2 regions of the Streptomyces sp. NBC_00483 genome follow, and region 1 is predicted to be linked to the other one. Evidence: riboswitches for the same ligand, from Rfam matches in the RefSeq annotation. Region 1 holds a riboswitch; the other holds the start of a gene.
The links. Region 1 has a riboswitch for glycine ahead of gcvT (glycine cleavage system aminomethyltransferase GcvT). Riboswitches for the same ligand answer to the same signal wherever they lie in the genome.
Positions count from the first base shown of each region.

Region 2: linked by a shared signal. The riboswitch ahead of gcvP (aminomethyl-transferring glycine dehydrogenase) and the one ahead of gcvT (glycine cleavage system aminomethyltransferase GcvT) in region 1 are both predicted to bind glycine.

Region 1 covers NZ_CP107880.1:6,525,127-6,529,533, forward strand. Annotated here, with positions in the region: gene glyA (serine hydroxymethyltransferase) at 1-815, opposite strand, end outside; gene gcvH (glycine cleavage system protein GcvH) at 824-1,201, opposite strand; gene gcvT (glycine cleavage system aminomethyltransferase GcvT) at 1,335-2,450, opposite strand; glycine riboswitch at 2,506-2,607, opposite strand; glycine riboswitch at 2,608-2,706, opposite strand; gene OHA73_RS29390 (AAA family ATPase) at 2,867-3,487, shown strand; gene OHA73_RS29395 (enhanced serine sensitivity protein SseB) at 3,599-4,407, shown strand, end outside.
Region 2 covers NZ_CP107880.1:2,194,980-2,199,386, forward strand. Annotated here, with positions in the region: gene gcvP (aminomethyl-transferring glycine dehydrogenase) at 1-2,065, opposite strand, end outside; glycine riboswitch at 2,252-2,347, opposite strand; gene OHA73_RS09550 (PRC-barrel domain-containing protein) at 2,471-2,845, shown strand; gene OHA73_RS09555 (DNA polymerase IV) at 2,788-4,209, opposite strand; gene OHA73_RS09560 (MerR family transcriptional regulator) at 4,256-4,407, opposite strand, start outside.

The DNA of each region.
Region 1 (4,407 bases):
ACGGCCTTGGCCGCGATCACGTGCTCCAGGGGGCCGCCCTGGAAGCCCGGGAAGACGGCCGAGTTCAGCTTCTTCGCGAAGTCCTTGTTGCGGGCGAGGATGATGCCGCCGCGCGGGCCGCCGAGCGTCTTGTGCGTCGTGGACGTGACGACGTCGGCATACGGGACCGGGTTGGGGTGCAGGCCCGCGGCCACGAGGCCCGCGAAGTGCGCCATGTCGACCCACAGGTACGCCTCGACCTCGTCGGCGATGCGACGGAACTCGGCGAAGTCCAGCTGGCGCGGGTACGCGGACCAGCCGGCGATGATCACCTTCGGGCGGTGCTCCTTGGCGAGCCGCTCGACCTCGGCCATGTCGACCAGGCCCGCGTCGTCCACGTGGTACGGGACCACGTTGAACTGCTTGCCGGAGAAGTTCAGGCGCATGCCGTGCGTGAGGTGGCCGCCGTGCGCCAGGTCCAGGCCGAGGATCGTGTCGCCCGGCTTGGCGATGGCGAAGAGCGCGGCCTGGTTCGCGGAGGCGCCCGAGTGCGGCTGCACGTTCGCGTACTCGGCGCCGAAGAGCGCCTTCACGCGGTCGATCGCGATCTGCTCGGTGACGTCGACGTGCTCGCAGCCGCCGTAGTAGCGGCGGCCGGGGTAGCCCTCCGCGTACTTGTTGGTGAGGACCGAGCCCTGGGCCTCCATGACGGCGGCCGGAGCGAAGTTCTCCGACGCGATCATTTCGAGGGTCGACTGCTGGCGCTTCAGCTCGGCGTCGACCGCGACGGCGACCTCGGGGTCGAGCTCGTGCAGGGATTCGTTCAGTACGGACATCGGTGGGGTCAGCTCCCGGAGAACTCGGTGTACTCGTCGGCGGAGAGCAGGTCCTTCGGCTCGTCGGCCAGCCGGACCTTGAACAGCCAGCCGCCCTCGAACGGGGCCGAGTTGACCAGGGCCGGGTCGTCGACGACGTCCTGGTTGATCTCGGTGACCTCGCCGTTGACGGGGGAGTACAGGTCGGAGACCGACTTGGTCGACTCGAGCTCGCCACAGGTCTCACCGGCGGTGGTGGTGTCACCGACCTCGGGGAGCTGGACGAACACGATGTCACCGAGCGCGTTGGCGGCGTGCTCCGTGATGCCGATCGTGGCGACGCCGTCCTCGACGGCCGAGAGCCACTCGTGCTCCTTGCTGTAACGCAGCTGCTGGGGGTTGCTCATGATGCGAATTCTCCTGTACGCGGGAAGGTGCTGGTGACGGTGGGTGCGCCGACGGGCGGCCGAGCTGCTTCTGGCGCTTTCGAAGGAACCACTTCTGGTTCGAGGGAACTGCTTCTGGCGCTTGTAGAAGGAACTACTTCTGGCGCTTGTAGAACGGCAGGGCCACGACCTCGTACGGCTCGTGCTTGCCGCGGATGTCGACGCCGACACCCGCCGTACCCGCCTCGGCGTGCGCGGGGTCCACGTACGCCATCGCGATCGGCTTGCCGAGCGTCGGGGACGGGGCGCCGGAGGTGACCTCGCCGATCACCGTGCCGTCGACGACGACGGACATCCCGGCGCGCGGGACGCGGCGGCCCTCGGCGATGAGGCCGACGAGCTTGCGGGGCGGGTTGGCCTCGGCGCGCTCGGCGGCGGAGACCAGCGCGTCGTGGCCCACGAAGTCGTCCCCGTGCGAGGTTTTCTCGAACTTCACGACGCGGCCGAGACCGGCGTCGAAGGGCGTGAGGTCGGTCGTCAGCTCGTGCCCGTACAGCGGCATGCCCGCCTCCAGGCGCAGCGTGTCCCGGCAGGACAGGCCGCAGGGGACGAGGCCGTACTCGGTGCCCGCCTCGGTCAGCGCCTGCCACAGCTTCTCGGCGTCGGCGGGGGAGACGAACAGCTCGAAGCCGTCCTCGCCGGTGTAGCCGGTGCGCGCGATGAGCGCCTGCACACCGGCGACGGTGCCGGGCAGACCCGCGTAGTACTTCAGGCCGTCCAGGTCCGCGTCCGTGACGGACTTCATGATCGCGGCCGAGGTGGGGCCCTGCACCGCGAGCAGCGCGTACGCGTCGTGGTCGTCGCGGACCTCGGCATCGAAGCCGGCGGCGCGCTCGGTGAGGGCGTCGAGCACGACCTGCGCGTTGCCCGCGTTGGCGACGACCATGTACTGGGTCTCGCCGAGCCGGTACACGATCAGGTCGTCGAGGATCCCGCCGTCCTCACGGCAGATCATCGTGTAGCGGGCGCGGCCGGCGCCGACGGAGCCGATGTTGCCGACGAGGGCGTGGTTGAGCAGGTCCACGGCCTCCGGTCCGGACACGGTGATCTCGCCCATGTGGGACAGGTCGAAGAGGCCGGCCCGCGTGCGCACGGCGTTGTGCTCGTCGCGCTCGCTGGCGTAGCGCAGCGGCATGTCCCAGCCGGCGAAGTCGGTCATGGTCGCGCCGAGCGAACGGTGCAGGGCGTCCAGTGCGGTAGTGCGGGTCATAGCTGGTCTGCTCCCAGGGGCATGACGGCGATGGCGGGGTCTCGCGTACGAGACGTCCTCCCCATCTGTCATCGGAACCTGAGAGGTTCGCCCCGAGGGGGCTTGCACCTTGGGTGGGGGCGCCGTGTCACAAAGGCGCCCCACTTTTCAGATCTGCCTCGCCCGCGCGGTACGGGGCCTGAGAGATTCAAGGGAGGAACTTGCTCCTTCGGCGTCCGGGTACTCGTCGTACCCGGAACTCTCCCGCGCGGATTCAAGCGGCCGGTATGCAGTTGCGGGCACATCATTGCATGCCCGTCCGACAGGGAAACCCCTTGAGTGGCATTACCTTCTCTTTACACTTGAGGGGCAAGGGTGACGTGACCGCAGCGGGGAGGACGATCACGGTGCACAAGGCAGTGGCGGGGGCTTATGCGGTGTCTGCTTCGGCGCCGGTGGTGGCAGGGGTGCGGATCCCTGGTCAGCGCTCGGTGCGGGACCTGCGCGGCCGCCGTGGTCACACACCACGCCGGCTCGCTTTCGCGGCGGGCGACCTCGTCGTGCTCTCGGGCCTGCCGGGCAGCGGCAAGTCGACGCTGATGCGGCGGGCCGTCACGGAGATCCGGATCGATTCGCAGGACACCCGCGAGCGCTGGGCCGCCCGCATGCCGCGCTACCTGCCGTACGCGCTGTACCGCCCGTTGGTCCGCGTCGCGCACTACGTGGGGCTGCGCCGGGCGATGCGCTCGGGCTCGAGCGTCGTCGTGCACGACTGCGGTACGCAGGCGTGGGTGCGCCGCTGGGTGATCCGCACGGCGCGGCGGCGCGGGGCCGCCGTCCACCTGATGCTGCTCGACGTACCGGCGGACACGGCCCTTGAGGGGCAGCGGGACCGCGGCCGCGGGGTGTCCCGGTACGCCTTCGCCCGGCATCGCCGTGCGGTGGGCGCGCTCGTCAGCTCGACGGAGCGCGGGGACCTGCCGACCGGGATGGAGTCGGCGGTGCTGCTCGACCGGGCGGCGATGGAGGCACTGGGCGGGATCACGTTCGGCGCCTGACGCCGGGTCCCGCCCGGCAAGCGGAGGGAACCGCACCGTGGCCCCTTGTGTGTACGAGTTAAGGTCGGGCGGGCACAGCAGCGGGCAGAACAGCAGAGGTTGATGGCAGTCATGGAGTTCCCAGGTACCCCTGAGCCGGGTCACGGTCACGCCCAGGGGCACGAGGGCGGCTACGCCCACCCCGCGCAGGGCTGGCCCGCCAACGAGTTGGAGGAGGTCCTCGCCGCGGCCCTCGGCCAGGAGGCGGGGAGTGCTGGGGATTCGACGGGGCGCCGGATCGTCGAGGTGCTCGGCCGCAGCCACGTGTGGATACCGCTGCCCAGGGGCGGTTCGAACGACAGCAGGGACCTCGATCTGCCGAGCCTGGAGATCCAGGGCCAGGCCTACGTCCCCGTGTTCAGCTCCGAGCAGCAGTTCATGGCGGTCACCGGTGGCCGCATGGACTGCACGGTGGCCCCGGCCGTGGAGTTCGCGCGCGGCCTTCCGCCGCAGGTCGGCATCGCCGTGAACCCGGACGGCACGGTCGGCGTACCGCTGCCGCCGCCCGCCGTCGCCGAGCTGGCCCGCAGTGGTCGCACGGCGCTCGACGGCCCGGCGACGGGTGGCCGCGTGGTGCTGAGCGAGCCCGACTGGCAGATCGACCCCATGGACTTCCTGGCCGCCGTGCGCGAGGAGTTCGAGGGGCTCGGCACGGTGCTGAGCGCCCGGCGATGCCTCGCGACGGTGGAGGACGCGGAGCCGTCCCTGTTCATCGGCGTGGAACTGGCGCAGCCCGTGGGCGCCCCGAGCGGTGCGGGGGACCTTCCGCTGGACGCGCTGGGGCGGGCGCTTGGCCGTGCGCCGGTGGCCTGGGCCGTCAACCTGGTGTTCCTGGACGTGACGCAGGACCCGGTCGCGGACTGGTTGCGTACACACGTACG
Region 2 (4,407 bases), 4.3 Mb from region 1:
GCGCGTTGAGGTTCGCGCCGTCGACGTAGACCTGACCGCCCGCGTCGTGCACGGCGGCGCAGATGTCGGCGACGTGCTCCTCGAAGACACCGTGCGTCGACGGGTACGTGATCATGAGGACGGACAGCTGGTCCGCGTAACTCTCGATCTTGGCGCGCAGGTCCTCGATGTCGACCTCGCCGTCGTCGGCGGTCTTCACGACGACGACCTTCATGCCGGCCATCACGGCGCTCGCGGCGTTCGTACCGTGCGCGGAGGACGGGATGAGGCAGACGGTGCGCTGCTCGTCACCGTTGGCCCGGTGGTAGCCGCGGACGGCGAGCAGACCGGCGAGCTCGCCCTGCGAGCCGGCGTTCGGCTGCAGCGACACCTTGTCGTAGCCGGTGACCTCGGCGAGCCGCTCCTCCAGCTCACGGATGAGCGTCAGGTAGCCCTGCGCCTGCTCGGCGGGGGCGAAGGGGTGCAGCTGGCCGAACTCGGGCCAGGTGACCGGCTCCATCTCCGTCGTCGCGTTGAGCTTCATCGTGCAGGAGCCCAGCGGGATCATGCCGCGGTCCAGCGCGTAGTCGCGGTCGGCGAGCGCCCTCAGGTAACGCAGCATCGCCGTCTCGGAGCGGTGCTGGTGGAAGACGGGGTGCGTCAGGTAGTCGTCCTCGCGCAGCAGCCCGCCCGGCAGCGTGTCCGCCGCCTCGGCGTCCAGGGCCTCGATGTCCCCCTCGACACCGAACGCGCTCCACACGGCGCCCAGTTGGGCCCGCGTGGTGGTCTCGTCACAGGAGAGCGAGACGTGATCGGCGTCCACGAGGCGCAGGTTGACGCCGCCCTCGCGCGCGGCGGAGACGACCTCGGCGGCCCGGCCCTGCACCCGCACGGTGAGGGTGTCGAAGTACGCGCCGTGCACGACCTCGACGCCGCCCGCCCTGAGCCCCGCGGCGAGCACGGTGGCGTAGCGGTGGGTGCGCCGGGCGATGGACTTCAGGCCCTCGGGCCCGTGGTACACGGCGTACATGCCGGCCATGACGGCGAGCAGCACCTGCGCGGTACAGATGTTGCTGGTCGCCTTCTCGCGGCGGATGTGCTGCTCGCGGGTCTGCAGGGCGAGTCGGTACGCCTTGTTGCCGTCGGCGTCGACGGAGACACCCACGAGGCGGCCGGGCAGCGAGCGCGCGAACTTCTCGCGCACGGCCATGAATCCGGCGTGCGGACCGCCGAAGCCCATCGGGACACCGAAGCGCTGCGTCGTACCGACGGCGATGTCCGCGCCGAGTTCACCGGGCGAGGTCAGCAATGTAAGAGCAAGAAGATCAGCGGCAACGGTGACGATGGCGCCCAGCTCGTGCGCCTGGTCGATCACAGGCTTGATGTCCCGCACGACACCGGAGGCACCGGGGTACTGCACGAGCACACCGACGACACCGCGCTCGGCGACCTCGGCGGGGATGCCCTCGCTCAGGTCGGCGACGACGATCTCGACGCCGGTCGGCTCGGCGCGCGTCTCGATGACGGCGATGGTCTGCGGAAGGGCGTCGGCGTCGACGACGTAGACGCCGTTCTTGACCTTGCCGACGCGGCGCGACAGGGCCATCGCCTCGGCGGCCGCGGTGCCCTCGTCGAGCAGCGAGGCGCCCGAGGTGGGCAGGCCGGTCAGCTCGGCGACCATGGTCTGGAAGTTGAGCAGCGCCTCGAGTCGGCCCTGCGAGATCTCCGGCTGGTAGGGCGTGTACGCCGTGTACCAGGACGGGTTCTCCATCACATTGCGCAGGATGACGGGAGGCGTGAACGTCCCGTAGTAGCCGAGGCCGATCATCGAGCCGAGCACCTGGTTGCGCTCGGCGAGCGACTTGAGCTCGGCGAGCACCTCGGCCTCGCTGCGGGCGGCCGGAAGGTCGAGCGCCTCGGCGCTCTTGATCACATCGGGCACCGCGGCCGCGGTCAGCTCGTCCAGCGAGCCGTAGCCGACCTGCGCGAGCATCTTGGCCTGAGCGGCGTCATCGGGGCCGATGTGGCGCTGCTCGAAGGGGATTCCTCGCTCCAGCTGGGAGAGCGGAATACGGTTGGCGGTCATTGGCGGAGGCCTCCTGGTCATTGCGACCTACGAGGGGCACCACGGCGCGGGTACCCGTCCGGCCTCCCCCTCTGTCATCTCAACCTGAGAGCTTCACCGGCCCACCCCGCGAGAACACGGAACACACCGGCTTGCACCGTCGGTGAGAGCGGAAACCGTGCACCCCGCCCTGCTTTCCAGAGTGACCTCGTCCGTGCGGTACAGGGGCCTGAGAGATTCCGGGGAGGATTTGCTCCTTCGGCGCCCCCGACTACTGTCGGAAGACTCTCCCGCACGGGGTCAGCAGCCAGTCGCCAGCCTACCAGCGGCAACTTGGCCGGAGCCCCCGAGTGGCCGCCTTCCGCAATGTGCTCTTTCGTAGTGGTTACAGACGAGTTGCGATCATCGCGATCAGTTGGAGGGCCCGTGCAGACCGATGTCGATCCGCGCAATCTGATCGGCCGCAAGGCGTTCGACCGCAACGGAGCCAAGATCGGCACCATCGACGAGGTGTACCTGGACGACGCCACGGGCGTGCCGGAGTGGGCCGCGATACGAACCGGCCTGTTCAGCCGCGATGCCTTCGTCCCGCTCGAACCCAGCGACTTCACGGACGGCACGCTGCACGTGCCCTTCGAGCGCTCCCTGATCAAGGACGCCCCCGACTTCGGCGTGGGCCGCCATCTCTCCCCCGAGCAGGAGCTCCAGCTCTACCACCACTACGGTCTGGACATCACGGCTCCTCAGTCGCCCGACGTCACATTCGGCAAGGTCGCGGGCGCGGAGGACGACCCGACCTGAACTTCGGCGCCCTCCACCAGCGGCAGCGGATCCGCCGACTCCAGCTCGGGATCATCGACCCGGAACGTCCGCACCCGCCCCGGCACCGCCGCATACGGCGTCTCGAACCGCACGGTCACCCGCCCGAGCCCGCTCCCCTGCACCCACCCGGGCCCGAACTCGGCATGCCGCACATCGTGCCCCGCCAGCCATCGCCGCTCGACGGGCTCGGCGGCCTCCACGGTCTCGGCCGCGACCGCCTCCCCCTCCGGCTCCTCGGCGGCGGCCTCCTCAGCGGCTGCTTCCTCCGCGGCGGCGAACTGCGCGAACAGGTCCTCCTGCGTGAAGTCGGCGAGCCCGCTGACACCGACCCCCAGCAACCGCACGCCACCGGTCGTGTCCACGCTCTCCAGCAGCCGCGCCGCGGCCTCCCGCACCACCCCGGGATCGTCCGTCGGCCCCCGCAGCGTCTCTGAACGCGTCAGCGTCGAGAAGTCGTAGCGCCGCACCTTGAGCACCACGGTCCGCCCCGAGCGCTCGGCCGCTCTCAGCCGCTCCACGCACCGGTCGGCGAGCCTGCGCACCTCCATCCGGACCCGCACCCGGTCATGGATGTCCACGTCGTACGTGTCCTCGACCGATACGGACTTGGAGTCCCGCTCGGCGACGACGGGCCGCTCGTCGCGGGCCAGCGCCATCTCGTACAGGTGGCTGCCGTGCGCCTTCCCAAGGAGGCGCACCAGCTCGTCCTCGCCGGCCCCCGCGATCTCCTCCACGGTCAGGATCCCGGCCCGCCGCAGATGATCCGCCGTCGCGGGCCCGACGCCGGGCAGAATGCGCACGGACTGCGGCCCGAGCAGCGCGCGCTCGGTCCCAGGGCGTATGAGCACGAGCCCGTCCGGCTTCGCCTCCTCCGAGCCGATCTTCGCGAGCATCTTGGACGCGGCGAGCCCCACGGACCCGTTCAGCCCGGTCACGCGTCGGATGTCGGCCCGCAGCCGCTGCCCCACGGCTTCCGCCGAAGCGGCGTCCCAGGCCGCCTCACCGGCCTCCAGATCGACGAACGCCTCGTCCAGGCTGAGCGGCTCCACGAGCGGAGAAAGGGCACCCAGGAGCCCCATCACCTGCTCGCTGATCTCCCGGTAGAGCCGGAAGCGCGGCACCAGATACGCGGCATGCGGGGCGAGCCTGCGCGCCTGCCCCATCGGCATCGCCGAGTGCACCCCGAACTTCCGCGCCTCGTACGACGCCGTGGCCACGACACCGCGCGGACCCAGCCCGCCCACGACGACCGCTTTCCCGCGCAGGCTCGGCTTCGCCGCCTGCTCCGCAGAGGCGTAGAAGGCATCCATGTCGAGATGCAGGATCGTGGGCGCGGTTCTCACATCACTGATGCTGCCCTACGCCACTGACAACGCGGCGGTACGGACCTCACACGGCCCTGCCCCGCCGCCTCGCGAGCTCGTCCGTGGGGTTCGGCGGCACGATCGTCTCGCCGGTTTCCACACGCTCACCGTGCAGCTGCGACAGCGCGGCCTCCACGTCCCGCCAGACCACGCCCACGGCGATCCCGAAGACCCCCT